Regions from separate parts of the Aminipila terrae genome, predicted to be linked through region 2. Evidence: riboswitches for the same ligand, from Rfam matches in the RefSeq annotation. Region 2 holds a riboswitch; the other holds the start of a gene.
The links. Region 2 has a riboswitch for cobalamin ahead of Ami3637_RS02530 (enhanced serine sensitivity protein SseB C-terminal domain-containing protein). Riboswitches for the same ligand answer to the same signal wherever they lie in the genome.
Positions count from the first base shown of each region.

Region 1: linked by a shared signal. The riboswitch ahead of Ami3637_RS08900 (hypothetical protein) and the one ahead of Ami3637_RS02530 (enhanced serine sensitivity protein SseB C-terminal domain-containing protein) in region 2 are both predicted to bind cobalamin.

Region 1 covers NZ_CP047591.1:1,854,400-1,862,493, forward strand. The annotation lists gene Ami3637_RS08870 (hypothetical protein) at 1-293, shown strand, start outside; gene Ami3637_RS08875 (DUF503 domain-containing protein) at 574-855, shown strand; gene Ami3637_RS08880 (PqqD family peptide modification chaperone) at 982-1,332, opposite strand; gene Ami3637_RS08885 (OPT family oligopeptide transporter) at 1,322-3,238, opposite strand; gene Ami3637_RS18550 (peptidase dimerization domain-containing protein) at 3,323-4,129, opposite strand; gene Ami3637_RS18555 (M20/M25/M40 family metallo-hydrolase) at 4,066-4,785, opposite strand; cobalamin riboswitch at 5,428-5,640, shown strand; gene Ami3637_RS08900 (hypothetical protein) at 5,848-7,923, shown strand; gene Ami3637_RS08905 (hypothetical protein) at 7,883-8,094, shown strand, end outside.
Region 2 covers NZ_CP047591.1:545,343-553,436, reverse strand. The annotation lists gene Ami3637_RS02545 (TIGR04100 family radical SAM protein) at 1-571, shown strand, start outside; partial or broken gene gpmI (2,3-bisphosphoglycerate-independent phosphoglycerate mutase) at 641-2,175, opposite strand; gene Ami3637_RS02535 (polysaccharide biosynthesis protein) at 2,376-3,962, shown strand; cobalamin riboswitch at 4,066-4,274, shown strand; gene Ami3637_RS17790 (hypothetical protein) at 4,406-4,531, shown strand; cobalamin riboswitch at 4,948-5,157, shown strand; gene Ami3637_RS02530 (enhanced serine sensitivity protein SseB C-terminal domain-containing protein) at 5,323-6,060, shown strand; gene Ami3637_RS02525 (hypothetical protein) at 6,206-6,811, shown strand; gene Ami3637_RS02520 (hypothetical protein) at 6,925-7,092, shown strand; gene Ami3637_RS02515 (hypothetical protein) at 7,254-7,796, shown strand; gene Ami3637_RS02510 (immunoglobulin-like domain-containing protein) at 8,039-8,094, shown strand, end outside.

The DNA.
Region 1 (8,094 bases), 1.3 Mb from region 2:
AGTACGATATGCATGGATATATAACAAATGGAGAAAATATTAATGCATATGTTGAATATGAAAATGTTACGAAGTTACCGCTAGAGATATGCAAAGTCATTTCGCTAGAAGGAAAAAATACAGAGAGGCTTGAGAGGGTTTGTGTAGAGAATAATGAAAATACATATAAAGTAAATACCTACGTAAAAACTAAGAGAATAGATCAAGTAGATTCTATTTCCAATATAATAATATTTAAACTATTCAAACTCATTCCCCTTGTTAAAATAACAAAGGTGACTTATCATTTGTAAAAACTTTGCGTTTACGGTGTTTGTTTGTGGTGCTGTATGTGAAGAACCGAAGAATTTTTTCTAATCTTTGTTCTGCTGTGTTGATTATTGCTCTGCAATTATCCTCATAGGTCTGGAAAGTGGTATTTAGATTTTGATTTAAAAGCTCGTTGCTCCTTTGGATTAAACTTTTTATCAACCGAACTTTATCTTTATCTTTTGGTAATGATTAGGCAGAGAATCTATGATAGAATATTGACAATTAACATATAATATACTGAAACACGGAAGGAGTCATCTTATGATTGTAGGAACCATGTTAATTGAGCTTCATGCACCCTGGGTACATTCTTTAAAAGAAAAACGTATGGTTGTAAAAAGTATCTGCGCAAAGGCCGGCAACAAATTCAATATTTCAATAGCAGAAGTGGATAAACAGGATATGCACCAGGCTATTGTAATAGGGATAGCCTGTGTAACAGATGAAACAGCCCATGCTAACAGTATTCTGGATAATGTGCTTAATTTTATTGAAGATAATACAGAAGCCGAAGTAGTTTCAGTAAGTCGTGAACTATTATAGATACTGATAAATTAAAAATACCCTTTGATGTAGTGTTATTTCCTACATCAAGGGGTATTTATTTTTGTTCATTTTTAGCGTTTGCGCTTATGTAACTATAGCGCTTTCCACGCTTTTTAGAGAAACTTAAGGCTGAACTTTTTCGATATAGTGGCACCGATGCTGAATATAGGTCAGAAACAGCGACAGTCTTTCATAGAGGGGGTGCACCTTATCTCCGAACTTAGCTTCAAGCGCCTCACCAATTTCCCGTACCGTTTTATGGCCATCGATTTGCAGGAAGGCGTAACTTCCGAAGTCATCCATCGCAATCTGCCGATATTCTGGGATTTTGACCCTCAGCTTTCGGAAAAAGCGTTGAATCATATGATCCTGTTTAATCAGTATAGTCACGATGCCCTCATCACTGACCTCATATAGAAGCTTGCTTGAAACTTGAAATATGATATCTAATAAATTGGGTTGTTTAGCTGACATTCTTTGGTTTAGCTTTCATGAGAGGGATAATGGTAGCAACCACCAGAACCACTAGTAAGATTAAAGCCATACCATTAGAGCTGGCAAATCCGGATGGAGGGGTTGCGCCAACCACGCCAGTTACTTGTAGGATGATGCCAATCAGTCCAATGATGGAGCCGCCAGCCACCAGGCCGGAGGATAGGCTCACGCCGTTGGAGATTCTGTAATCCTTTTCTTCTTCGCTCTTAGATGCCTTTTCTACAAGTACGCGAAGCAGAGCCCCTACCAGAATGATGGAGGTGGTAGCGATTGGCAGATAGAATCCGATAGCAACCGTCATAACAGGCAGATCAAGCAGGAAGAAGACAACGCCGAGAAACATGCCAGCGATGATCATAACCCACGGAAGTTTGCCGGACATAATGCCAGAAGTCAATGTTGCCATTAAGTTGGCCTGAGGCAGTGCAAATGGTACGTTATCACCAGTCATGGACAGCTGGCTGGCAAGTAATAAGATGACACCAGTAACAACTACCACACCCACGATGCTGGCTATGGCGTAGTATTTCTGCATTTCATTCTTATCACCGCCGATGACGAAGGTAACCTTCTGAGATTGACAATAGCCACCAGCCGTAGCAATGGCGGTGACGATAAAGGTGCCAAACAGCAGCAGGGTACGGTTATCTACTTCACTGGTCCAACCCATGCCCACAAATAGCAGAGTAACAATCACGATGGAGGCGATGGTCATACCGGAGACAGGCAGATTGGAAGTACCAATTGTACCAGTCAGACGCCCTGCAACGATGGTGAACAGCATAGACAGAATTAAGGACAAAATGGTGGTCAGAATAGCCATCATAATATTGCCGCCGGAGATCATGAAGCCGCCCACAAAACCGACTACCATACCACCCAGTAGAATGACGGTCTGCTGAGTACCGCCACCTTCTCCTGTGGCCTTAGCATTTTTAGTCTCCTTAATAGAGGAGACAACAGTAGGAATCAGGCGAATGGCACCAATCAGGCCGCCAGAAAGCATGATACCTGCACCGATATATTTTACATAGCTGCCAGCAATATCGCTTACCTGCATGGAACCCATGGCCACAGACGGATTATTCCACACTGGGGCCGTGCTTCCACTTAAAGTGGCAAAATATCCAATCAGAGGCGTAATGACGAAGTTGGACAGGATAGAGCTGGAGAACATAGTCAGTGCCACTGGCAGACCAACGATAAAACCGATACCCAACAGCAGAGGATTCACCTCCAGCTGAAAACGCCATTTATAGAAGGATTCATTTACATAGCTGATGACGTTGTTGGTCACGTTCAGGAAGGAGCTGGTCAAAACAGTGAGAATCCCTCCGATGACAAAACCAGTACCCATGAACTTGATAGAATCTTTGGCACCTTCAGATGCCACCAGGGTTTCCGAAATGGCCATGGATTCAGGATACATCAGATTGCCGTGTTCTTCCACAATCAGGTAGTTATAAATTAAAGAAATAGATCCCAGGCCGAACAGGGCACCACCTGCTCCAATCACGAAGCCTTCCAGAGCGGAAACATGAGAGCCAATCAGAAGGATGGCTGGCATAACGAAAATCATACCGCTGGCGATGGATTCACCACCGCTGGACATGCCCTGGATCAGGTTTTTGCCCAGAATGCCCTTTTTCTTAGCAAAGATGGCAATGAATACAGATCCTAAGATAGAGCCGGGGATACCGGCAGCTACAGTAAGGCCAGCCTTCATGCCAGAGTAAGCTGTGGAGGCCGCAAATAGTGCGGCTAATAAAATACCGATAATTAAGACGACAATATTTCCTCCAAGTTTGGAGCCGTTAGAGATATATGGCACGTAGTCTTTTCCAGATACGCCGCCATAAGCTTCTTTGGATAGTTTTTTATTCATAAAACACTCACCTTTCAACAATTTATTGGAAATAGATGTTTATTTTCAATTCTGTTAATACCCAAAAGGTTTATCTGACTGTAGTTAGCCCATATTTTTAAGTGCTTCTTTCAAAAATTTCCATGTTCGCTGGGTGGAAGGGATGCTCAGATGTTCCTCTGCTGTGTGAACCCCTATCATAGTAGGTCCAATTGAAATCATATCCATTTGCCCATGGAACATTTCATCAAATAATGCGCATTCCAGTCCGGCATGAATGGCATTCATCAGAGGTTTTTCACCAAACATCTTTTCATATAAATCAGCAAATAATGCCCGTACGTTTGAGTCAGGGTCGTATCGCCACTCTGGATAGGATGACTCTTCAACCACCTTTCCATTTGTAAGATGTGCAATAGAAACAATAGTATTGAAGATATTCGCCTTGATACTGCCCAAAGAGCTCCGGATAGAGCTGATGATTTCCACCGTCTCTTCCCTGGTCTCAATGACGCCCAGATTCAAAGAACTTTCCACAAGCCCCTCGATATCCATGCTCATGGTTTGAACTCCATTTGGTATGAGGTACAGGAATTGGACCACCTGCTGGGCGCTACTGGATGTAAAGACCTGTTTAGGCTGGCTATCCATTGGGGATAGAACAATGCGGAGGTCCGGATCTGCTATTTTGAATTCATCTCGTAGTACTGCCTCCAGGTCATCTAATTGCTTGCGCAACAATTCCTCATCCTCCTTGAGGCATCCGATGACAGCTCTGGCATCCCGGGCAATAGCGTTGTGCGCAGAACCACCGTCTATAGAGCACAATGTAAAAGATAAATTAGCATTCATATAATCCAGCAAGCGGGCAAGCAATTTATTTGCATTGGCTCTGCCTTTGTGGATTTCCATTCCGGAATGTCCCCTTGAAGGCCTTCCACTGTCAAGGAGAAAAAGTTCATATTCGTATCCGGAGTCTCCCAGGAAACGGGGATGTTAATCCGGGCCATGCATCCTCCAGCACAGCTGACAGTTAAAATACCCTCTTCTTCTGAGTCAATGTTAATCAGTGTTCTACCTGAGATGGATTTTGAGTCCAGTCCGTGAGCTCCATCCATTCCCGTCTCCTCACAGGTTGTAACTAATAGCTCTAATGGCGGGTGGGGAATGTCTTCGGCGGCCAAAAGAGCCAGCCCCATGGCAACGGCAATACCGTCATCTGCCCCCAGCGTAGTGCCCGTGGCATATATCATGTCATCATGCACCTGAAGATTAATCGGATCTCTTAAAAAATCGTGGAGCACACCGGGGCCCTTTTCACAGACCATATCCATATGACCTTGAATGACCACGCCGGGACTGTTTTCATAGCCTGGGCTGCCAGGTTTTTTAATCAGCACATTTAGTGCTGCATCCTGCATGACCTCCAGACCATGAGCCTTTGCAAAAGAGACCAAATAGTCACTAACGGCCTGCTCGTTGCCGGAACCTCTGGGAATTTTGCTGAGTTCTTCAAAATAGAAAAACACATCGGCAGGCTCTTGATTTTTCAATACTCTGTCTTCCATAACAAACCTCCTTCTTAAAATTGGATAATATAGTCTACCATAAAAAAATAAGGCATCATGTCGAATAAAGGGAGTGATTAAATGTATTTTTTAGTTTGAGAAGAGTAGGAAAAACTATTTCAAAGAGGCAAAATTAATGGAAATCTCAATCTCAGAATCTATCGCATATAAATATTATTATAATATAATTTTTTTATGCTCTTTCTGTTAAATCAAATTATTAATTTATCGGAGCATTTATGAAATCAGGATGTGTCCCAGGCCGTTGATATAGGAATGGTCTGATTAAATTTTAGACTTTCTTAGCAAGAACTAAGACTATTACAAAACTTTTATATAATCAACAGATTAGAGAAGTAGAACGTTTTAAGAGGATTGGCATACACTGAGTTAGAATAAGATTCGGATGCTGTAGGAAACATCATGATAATTAAAACTGTCGGGGGATGGTTATATAACCTTTCAACAGTTTTAATTTATGAGCAGTACATGATAAAAAGATAAGAAATATTTAATTAAGAATAATGTTGAAATATAGAAATTAAAGTGATATTATAGTTGATGAAAATATAAATATTTCCATTTCATATATAATTATGAAATTTCGACAATATTAAACAAATTTCGACAAGGAGAGCTATTCAATTAAATAAATATCTATGTCTGTCGGCGGGAGCCGGCAGCTAAGAGGGAAGCCGGTGAAAGTCCGGCGCGGACCCGCCGCTGTAAACGAGGAGTTCCTGCCCATTCATATACAAGATGAAAAACCATCACTGAAAGCAAATAAAGCTTTTGGGAAGAGGGCAGAAATGTGGATACGTAAGTCAGAAGGCCTGCATGGATTAAAATAGTAACTGGTTACGAGGTAAATGACCAGGGAATTGTATTTTTAATTTATTTTTTAAAATAAATAAAAGAGAAACAGTGAAAATGGACTGTGGCAGATTTGCTACAGCCTTTTTTGTTGGCAAAAACAAAAGGGGGAACATTTTGTAAAAGTGGCTGCAGCAGCTTGCAGTATAGGTGTTTGTGTATTATTTTAACAGGAGGAACAAAAGAAAAATGACATTTAATCTAAGAAAATCATTGGCAGTACTTATGATTATAGCTATGGTTATGAGTACAGGTCTGAGTGCCTATGGGATGGACTGGCCAACCTATCAGGGAAATGATATTCATAACGGAATTTTGACAGATGGAGCAGAAATTAGCGGAAGTCCAAGTGTCACTCGTGTAGATTTACCTAAAAACGGATCTGGTAGTATAGGGTCGACATGGGCAGAACGACAACCATTTGCAGGAGTAGATACGGTACCTGTCATGGAAACTAGAAATGGAAATACCTATGCATATGTGCTTTATGACGGGTATAAAGCTGCATATGGTAAAGGTGGCGGCAGACTAGCCAAAATTGACTGCACGGCATCTACTCCACAGGTAGTATGGGATAAGCAAATTACACAGTGCTCAGGCATCCAACTATCCTCTCCTTACCTGGATACTGATAACCGATGCATTTATGTGGGAGCATCAGGATATAATCAGAAAGCCTATAATGATGGGCTGGCATTGACTGGAGGAGCCATAACAGACGGCTGGACGGTATCTTCTGCAGGGACTGCCATGGAGGATGGAAAGGTAACCGTATCGGGTAATCAGACTGTTACTTTGACCCAGACAAATGTAAATCTGACTAAGGGTGACACTCATCGCTCTGCTACCTGTGTAAAAATTAACGGAAACAATGTGAATATGACTATCACTGCTAAGCTAAATGGAACTATAGTTGGAAGTGAGTCGTTAAACTCTTGCAATTTTATTGATGGACGTTTTTATTTTAACCTAATGTTTGGGCAACAATTTTCAACAGCCGAATCCGCTGTAAATACAGGGACAAATAATATTTTGGAATTTACCTATGAAATTTCAGAAAATGACAGTAATACTGTGGAGATTGAATATTGCCAGTTGTATGAACAGAATAGTTCTATTACAAAAGTAGCAAATATTGATGAAGAACCTATTACAGAATGGTCCTTAAATATACCAGATAATGCAGTAATAGGCACTCCTATTGTGAAAAGTGGAGAGTATCTATACTTCGGCACATGGTCAGGGCATTATTTAGGAACTTATTATCAGTATGATCTTGATAATGAGGAGTTAAAAACTTTTAATCCAGGCAATGGCGGCTTTTATCGGGCAGGTGCTGTAGTAGAGGGTAATTATGTTTATTTTGGTGGAGACAAAGGATATCTTTATGCTCGTCCGGTAGGTAATGATTTTGACAATACTTCGGAAGGGAGCGTTATCAATTTGTCAACTGTAGGAGGAGTGGAATCAGGGAATGTGCGCAGCACTATTTCTCTGGTAGACGGACATCTTTACTTTACCAGCCAGGGTGGTTATTTATGGAGCTTTACTCCTGAAGAAGGAATCCCGACTTTAGACTGGAAAGCTCAGCTGGCAGGAACCTCTACTTCTACTCCAACAGTAGTAGGAGATAATATTTATGTGGGTTACTACAGTGGATTTACTGCCGGAGGCGTCCAAAAGGTAGCCAAAACAGGAAACCATGAAGTTTCTTCCGTCGCAGAACCGGGACCTGTACTAAGCTCTATATTAGTATATACAAAGGGTGGAGTAGATTACCTCTATTTTACTACTAATTCTCGAACTGGAGCAGGCTATTGTTTCAATGGAAGCAATGGAGCAAAAGTATGGCAGACACCTGGAGAGACCTATGCATTGCAGGGTATGGCTTACAGCGGAGGTGTACTGACTTTTGGAAATGATAATGATAGTTTTTATGTAATAGGAGAAAGATATGTGCCACCGACACCGCCTGAGACATCGATACCTAATAATACAGGAGAATTATTATGGCCTGCAGATTCATCTGAAGTAACGCTGTGGTTTGGACAAATTGATGAACAGTATACTGCGGTAAATAAAGGGATGAATATTCAGGGTACGGCAAATAGCAATGTCTATTCTGTCTGCGATGGTGTAGTGGCATATAAAGGTTATTCATCTACGTACGGCAACCTTCTTTATGTAGATTTTAAATACAACAATATTACAATGCAAGTAAGATATGGACACTTATCCGAAAGTTCAAGTTGGGGATGTAGTTAAACAAGGTGATGTAGTTGGACAAATGGGACGAGACGCTAACACTGGGAAAGGATTAATTGAAATTGTTTTCTGTGAATCTAAGGATAGCAAGCCATGCGATAAAAATGGCAAGAACATTCAGTTAGTAGACCCCATTCAGTATTTAGAGAGACCAATGAGTGACATTTCATA
Region 2 (8,094 bases):
CAGTTTGTATATTAATCTGACAAATAAGTGTCCCAACAGCTGTAATTTCTGTATTAGAAACTACACTGATAATTTAGGGGATGCTGATAATCTATGGCTAGAAAGAGAACCTTCAGCAGATGAAGTTCTATCCAGAATAAAAGAAGAGATTTGTGAGAAAAAGACAACCGTTGATGAAATAATCTTTTGTGGATATGGTGAGCCAACGGAAAGACTGGAAGAGATTATAGACATTTCCAGAGGAATAAAGGAGTTTACGGATAAGCCTATCCGGATAAACACCAATGGGATGGCAGATTTAATTCATAAAAAGAAAACAGCCCATCTGCTGGAAGGTGTAGTTGATGCAGTCTCAGTCAGCTTAAACGCTCCTACTGCCGAAAAGTATTGTGATTTGTGTCATCCTGAATTTGGAACGGAATCCTTTGATGCTATTTTAAAGTGGACAGAAGATATAAAAAAATATGTGCCAGATGTTAGAATGTCCGTGGTGGGTGTCATATCGGAAGAAGATATTCAGGAATGCAGAAAAATAGCAGAAAACCTTGGGGTGAAATTCAGGGTAAGGTAAATTAAGTACAGGAAAAATAAAGATAAAAAATGCTTACAAATTGTAAATTTGTAAGCATTTTTCATAAGTTTAATCAACCAGACTTTTCCCGGTCATTTCATCTGGTATGGTGATTCCCATCAGGTCAAGCATGGTAGGAGCAATATCTGCTAAAATACCTCCATCCTTTAACTTAACAGGTTCTTTGGAAATATGGACCAGCGGAACATCATTCAGTGAATGGGCTGTAACGATTTCCCCTTTTTCATTCAGCATGCAGTCAGCATTTCCATGATCTGCAGTGAGTAGTATTTGTCCACCTTTTGAAAGAATTGCGTCTGCAATCTGGGATACACATTGATCAATTGCTTCTATAGCTTTTTCTGCTGCTTCGAAAACTCCAGTATGTCCCACCATATCTGCATTGGCAAAATTCAAAATAATCACATCATATTTTTCCTTTTCAATTTGTTCAAGAACTGCTTCGGTTACCTTATAAGCACTCATTTCAGGCTGCAAATCATAAGTTGCAACAGAAGGTGACGGAATGAGTATACGGTCTTCATTTTTGTTAGGGGCTTCTACACCACCGTTAAAAAGAATGTCACGTGTGCATATTTCTCAGTTTCAGCAATTCTCAGCTGAGACAGATTTTGTTTGGCCAGATATTCTCCTAAAGTGTTTTTCAAAGATTGTGGAGGAAATGCCACGGATACGTTAGGCATTTCAGCATCATACTGGGTCATACAGACATAGTGCAGTTGTTTTATTATCTTTTTCCTTTCAAATCCGTCAAAGTCATCACTCACAAAAGCTCTGGTTATTTCCCTTGCTCGGTCAGGCCTGAAATTGAACATAATGATGGAATCCCTGTCACTTACCGTAGCTGGTGATTCACCTGCTCCAATAACTGTAGGCAGGACAAATTCATCATTCTGACCGTTGCTGTAAGCAAGCTCAATGGCTTCCACAGCTGTTTGGGACTTTACACCTTCCCCCAGTGTCATGGCATCATAGAATTTCACAACTCTTTCCCAACGTTTGTCTCTGTCCATTCCATAATACCTTCCGGCAACTACTGAAATCTTGCCCAGACCAATTTCCTTCATATAAGCTTCCAGTTGGCTGATATAATTCATTGCACATCTTGGAGGTACATCTCTGCCATCTAAAAGAGCATGGACATAAACTTTAGTTACTCCTTTTTGCTTTGCCATGTCCAGCAATGCAAAAAGATGCTGTATGTGGCTGTGAACTCCACCGTCAGAAACAAGTCCAAGCAAATGGAGTGCAGAATCGTTTTCCATAACACGCTCCATAGCATTATTCAGGACTTGATTTTTAAAAAAACTTCCTTCTTCAATTTCTTTCGTAATTTTAGTGAGCTCCTGGTAGACAATTCTTCCAGCGCCAATATTTAAGTGTCCCACTTCAGAATTCCCCATCTGACCAGCAGGAAGCCCTACGTCAAGGCCACAGGCTTTTAAAGTGGTATGGGGATAGGTATTAAATATTCTGTCTAAATTGGGCTTTGAAGCGGCAGCGATTGCATTGCCGTAGGAATTCTTATTTATTCCATAACCGTCTAAAATCATTAACATGGTTGGTTTTGCAAATGTATTCATTTCGTACCTCTTTTTATCGTTATATTATGATATATTTTATAAAAAACACTGTTTAAAAGACATTTGATATTAGTATAACAAAATTCACAAAGAAAACATATACACTATAGTAGTTTTTTTGGTATAATATATAATTGATTCATTTGCGTCTGACAATGAAAAAAATAATACTTAGAGGAGATTCATATAGATGAGTAAAAATCATTTTTAAAAGGTGCCGCAATTTTAGGCTTAGCGGGATTATTAGTACAGGTTATGGGGGCAGTTTTCAGAATCCCCTTGGAAATATCATAGGGGATGCTGGTATGGGATATTACCAGACAGCTTATCCTATATATGTCTTTTTACTGGTATTTTCCACTAACGGAGCACCCGCTGCCATATCAAAGATGACTTCAGAGCGTATAGCAATTGGCAGGAGTGATGAGGCTCACAGGGTTTTTAAGCTATCTTTTATCCTGATGCTTGCTTTGGGTATTGTAGCTTCATCTATATTTTTCTTTGGGGCAGAACCCATTGTAAAAGCACTTGGAAATCCAGGGGCGTATTATGCTATGATTTCTATAGCACCAGCATTGCTTTTTGTGCCTATTATGGCAGTTTTCAGAGGATACTTTCAAGGCATGCAGGAAATGGCCCCTACAGCCACTTCGCAGCTTATGGAACAGGCTGTAAGAGTCACAATCGGCCTGGCATTAGCTATTATGCTGGTACCAAAGGGAATCGAATATGCAGCTGCAGGAGCTACTGTTGGGACAAGCATAGGTCCCATCGCAGGGGTTCTGGTCTTATTAATTATTTATTTATATAAGAAATCCAAACTGCCATTAAAAAATGAAACCCAGGATACCACTAAAGAAAGCGCAGGAAGTATTTTAAAAACCTTGGCTGCTATTGCTATTCCTATTACCATTGGTGTATCTATACTTCCTATTATGAACATTGCAGATGTTATAATCGTTATGAGAAGGCTGCAGTCTGTAGGCTTTTCTGCTGGGGAAGCAAATGCTCTGTATGGTCAGCTGACAGGTATGGTAGGGCCTGTTATCAATCTTCCTATGGCTCTGGCACTGTCAATGGCTTTGTCTATGGTTCCTGCTATTGCAGCAGCAGCTAGTATAAAGGATGCTGCTTTCCTGAAGCTAAATGTCAGACTGGGACTGAGAACTGCCATGATTATTGGCGTTCCGTGCAGCTTTGGGCTTATGGCTTTAGCAGAACCTATCATGAAACTTTTATATCCGCTTCAGGCAGCAAGTGCAGTAAGCTCTGCCGGCTGTTTGTTTTTCCTGTCTATTGGAATTGTCTTTTTATGTATTGCACAGACCATGGCAGGAACCCTGCAGGGGCTGGGGAAACCTGGAATTGCAGTATGGGGGCTGGCAGCAGGTTTTGTAGTTAAATGTATTTCAACTTTTATTCTGACGGGTATAACAGACCTGAATGTTGAAGGTGCAGCTATTGGAAGCACTCTTGGATATATTACTATTGGTATGATTAATTTTGCAGCAGTTAAAAAGATGACAGGTATTACTTTTGATTTGAAACTATCAGTATGGAAACCGCTTATCTCAGGTCTTGTGATGTTTGTATTAGTTCTTTGTGCCTATAAGGGACTGGCTGGATTTATCGGTAACAGCATGTCCACTGTAGTTGCCATTGGTATTGGAGCGGTAGCATACGGAATGGTGCTGCTAAAAATAAAAGCTATAGAAGAAAATGAAATTGGTATGCTGCCAAAGGGTGAAGCTTTAGTTAAGTTACTTAGAAAATGTAAATTAGTATAAGAAATACCTGCGAAAAAGAGTTGGGGTGAACAGAAAGATTTTATCCTGTATTTGACAAAACGAAAGTTTATTGATAATATGATTTAGAGTAAAAATGAATAAATAAAAATAATGTATTTTATGTTCCGTTAGCAGATATACTGTTAATGGCCAAGATGGAACTCCGGTGAAAATCCGGGACGGTACCGCCGCTGTAAGCGAGGAGTTTTTAGCCAAAGCCCTGAAAAGGGGCAGTCACTGAGGAAACTTGGGAAGGCAGGCAAAAGATTATGATACGCAAGTCAGAAGACAAACATAAGAGTTAAACGTGCTTTTATGGAAAAAGATATAACCATAAGCAATGCGTAGGTTAGCGTGAGTTTAAGATACATTAAAATACAGTTGAAAACGGAACTGTGACTTGATTGGTCACAGTTTTTTTGTGAGTAAAGGAGGAAAGAAACGTGGAAGAATCATATACAAATTTAACCAGATTGTTTGTAAGGTTGATTAAAGAAAAAATTGAAGCAAGAGATACTACATTTTTAAAAGGTTGGCTGACATTAAATTCTGGATACCGAGAGCACTAGATTTCAAGTGTAACGAACAAGATAAACGGGTATGGCTTACCGCCTCAGATGGAAGGAAGTTTGTGCCAGCTTTTCTTCAGGGAGAATCCAGTTTACGAGGGTTTAAGGGAGAACAGCTTATACAAATACCATATAAAAGGCTGGTAGGTTTAGTAGCTGATTCAGGGGAGAAATAAACGGGATTGTTATTGCTCCTTTTGAAGAACACATTGTACTGGACAAAAATGTATTAGAAAATATTGATAGACAAACTACCCGTGTAATTCTGGAAAGGTGCTATTAATACATGGTTTTACGGATTAAAATGTAAATATCAAGGTCGAAAAAGAGAGAAAAATGACGATGAAATCAATAAAACAAATAATTGACAATAGGAAAATTTGTTGATAGGATGAAATAAAAAATAAAAGTGAAAATTTGGAAATTATGTATTATGTTCTGTTAACAGTAAATATGTTAATAGCTAAGATGGAACTCCGGTGAGATTCCGGGACGGTACCGCCGCTGTAAGTGTGGAGTCTGAGCCACAGCTCTTGTGAAGAGCAGCCACTGAGTGTATACTTGGGAAGGCAGGCAAAAGATGAAGATACACAAGTCAGAAGACAAACATAAATTTTAAGCATACCTCGGTAAAGGTGGGGGCTAACAACGCGCTTATAAAAAAGCGTGGTTTAGTGTCGGTTTAAAGTACATTAGAATACAGTTAAAAACGGAACTGTGACGATAAGCGTCACAGTTTTTTTAATGGATAAAAAGGGAAAACATCAAGTGTGAAGAGGAGAAAGAATAACATGGAAGAAAGAAATACAGAGTTAATTGATTTATTTAAGCAGCTGATAAATGAAAAATCTTCAGAAAGTGAGAATCAGTTTTTTAAGAGGCTTACTGAAACTACATTGTGGATACCTAGTCTGGGTAAAATCCAGGAAGATAACAGACAGAATTTTGCAATGCTTATGACTGGAGACGGGAAACAGTTTATTCCTGCTTTTTTACATAAGGAATCAAAACTAGGCAGATTTACAGAAGAGCAGCTTGTGCAGATACCCTATAGCAGACTTAAATATTTGGTAATTGACTCAGCTATTGAGATAAATGGTATTGTCATATCCCCATTTGAAGAAAACATTGTATTAGACAGGAAGATTATGGAAATTATTGATTCCCGTACAATGGGTATGATGCTGCGGAGAGAAGAACACTCGGGAAAGCTTAAGCTTCGGAAACCAGAGAAAGTTCCAGAAGGCTTAACAAGAAATTTAAAGCAGTTTTTTGCCAATAGTATTGAGGTGGAATCTGCTTGGATTTTAAAGGCTATAGGAGAGACTGAATGTGAAGAACATTGGATGCTGTTAGTTGATTTTTATGGAGAAAAAATAAAATTATTCCCTCAGGTAGCAGAAATAATGAAACCTTATATGAAACCAGGAGAAAAATTTGAATTAATACAGAAGTCACCTGAGTTTGATACAAACCAGCTAGAAACTACCAGAATTTATACAAGGTTAAGCAATAAAAATCTATTTTGACTTAAAAAGAAAAGGAAAAATGTTAACAGGTGTTTCTTACACTTGAAAATAAATTTACAGAAAGGGGAGGAATCTATACAGAGCTAGTTTGAATAAGGCTGATAAAACATAGGATAAATTTTAATTAAAAGTGGAGGTATTTAAGATGAAAAAGTTTTTAAACTCTAGAATCATGATGCTAGTTTTAGTTGTTGCCATGGTATTTGCCATGTCCGTAACTGCATTTGCTGATACAAACACGGTGAATGTAAAAGTGCAGTTTACGTCTCAGGGAAATCCCATTTGGAATACAAGTACACCAATAAATGTACCTATGGGTATTAACATAACTCTGGCAACAAAATCCTATTTTACAGCAGATCAGTTTAATTCTGCTACAATCAATCCTTTGGGGACAAAGTCATCCGTTATGGATGCTATTATTGCAGCAACAAAAACTTATATTCCTAACAAAGCCGTAACTACCGGTGTTGATTTAGCGCCAAAGTATGGAAATCCAGGTGCATATATTAAAGATGTAGGAAGCTATACCTCTTACAATCAGTATGATGAATACAAGGATGATAATGGACAGTGGTGGGGTGAATCTGTTGGAGCAGGCTGGAGTGCATATATTACACCAGCTGGTGGTACAGAAACATCTGCAGCTGAATACTTAAGCAGAATCCAGCTTCATGAGGGAGATAAAATCAGATTCGATTACAGTACTTATGATTACACTTGGAAGATTGACGGACCTACAACGAAGTAGTATTACTAAGATTTTATCCCAATATGGAAGACGGCAGATTTTTATAACTGCCGTCTCTTTTAGATATAATTTAAGATAAAAATCAGATTGAAATTCTAGAAAGGTTTTAGAATATGATAAAACGAAAAATAGCAGTGGTATTAATTGTTGTAATGCTGATATCACAGTTGGGTATGGGATTTAGTTTTGCAGAAAGTAAGCTAGAAAATGAGTCTGTAGAAAATCAGAATACTGTTCTTTTGGATAATGTGGAGATGGAACAATCAAACAAGGGAATATAGAGAAAGAAGCTACTAAAGATATTGGGGAAAATAAGGACACAGATAAGGAAAAAAATGAACAGATACAAGATGAGCATGAAAATAAAATTTCTGGAGAAACTGATATACAAAAAACAGGGGAAACAGATAATTCAGATATAAAGTCAAATGAAAAAATAAAGTTGCTGTCAGAAGAGGCACCACAGGAAGGAAACGTGCTGGAAAGTCAGCTGGATAAAGTGACAGCATATTATAAAAATTTGGGACAGGACACAGAACTCTCAACACCCATGGAAGGTGTAGCCCGTTTTGCGGTTGGCGAAAGAGCCAGTATGAAGGCTTTAAAAACAGCATCGCAGATGGAAGAGCAATACCATTTAAAATATCGTGAAATAAGTGACTTAAAATTTGGAGAAGCTAACGCTTCGGATACTTTATCTGAAACGACAAATGGAGTAAATGCGCAAACCTGGCTGGCACAGATTATATTGGATATCCTGGCAGCAGGTGGAGATCCTGCAGATTTTCAGGGGCATAACTATATACATGAACTGCTGAGTTCTCAGTCTGGGGAAACAGGATATTTTACAAATATTGAAAATAATACTAATCCTAAAGCCGCAGATGGTCTGGCTTTATTAGCACTAAATGCATATTGGGGCGATACCTGGCCTGCATATGGAGTGGATAGAGGTAAAAATATTTGTTTAAATAATATAAAATAAAGGCAACTACTGCCCTTGCTGCTTCAAACTCTTCTGCAGGGGAAATCAATAGCTTTAGAACAGCGCAATGGGGACTAAGCAATAAGATTCAAAACATTACCTTTTACAATAACTTCTGGCTGACACAGGGACTTTCTTTAGACAATTCGGAAGAAGCAAAATCGGGTACTGGTAAGTTAGCAACTGCTTTAGCAACACTAAAAGCTTCAGGAAAAACTGTTTATACTTCTCAATGTGAGACAATGGCAGCCTATATCGTTGCAAAACTTTCAACAGGGCAAGCGGTTAGTGAAGATGA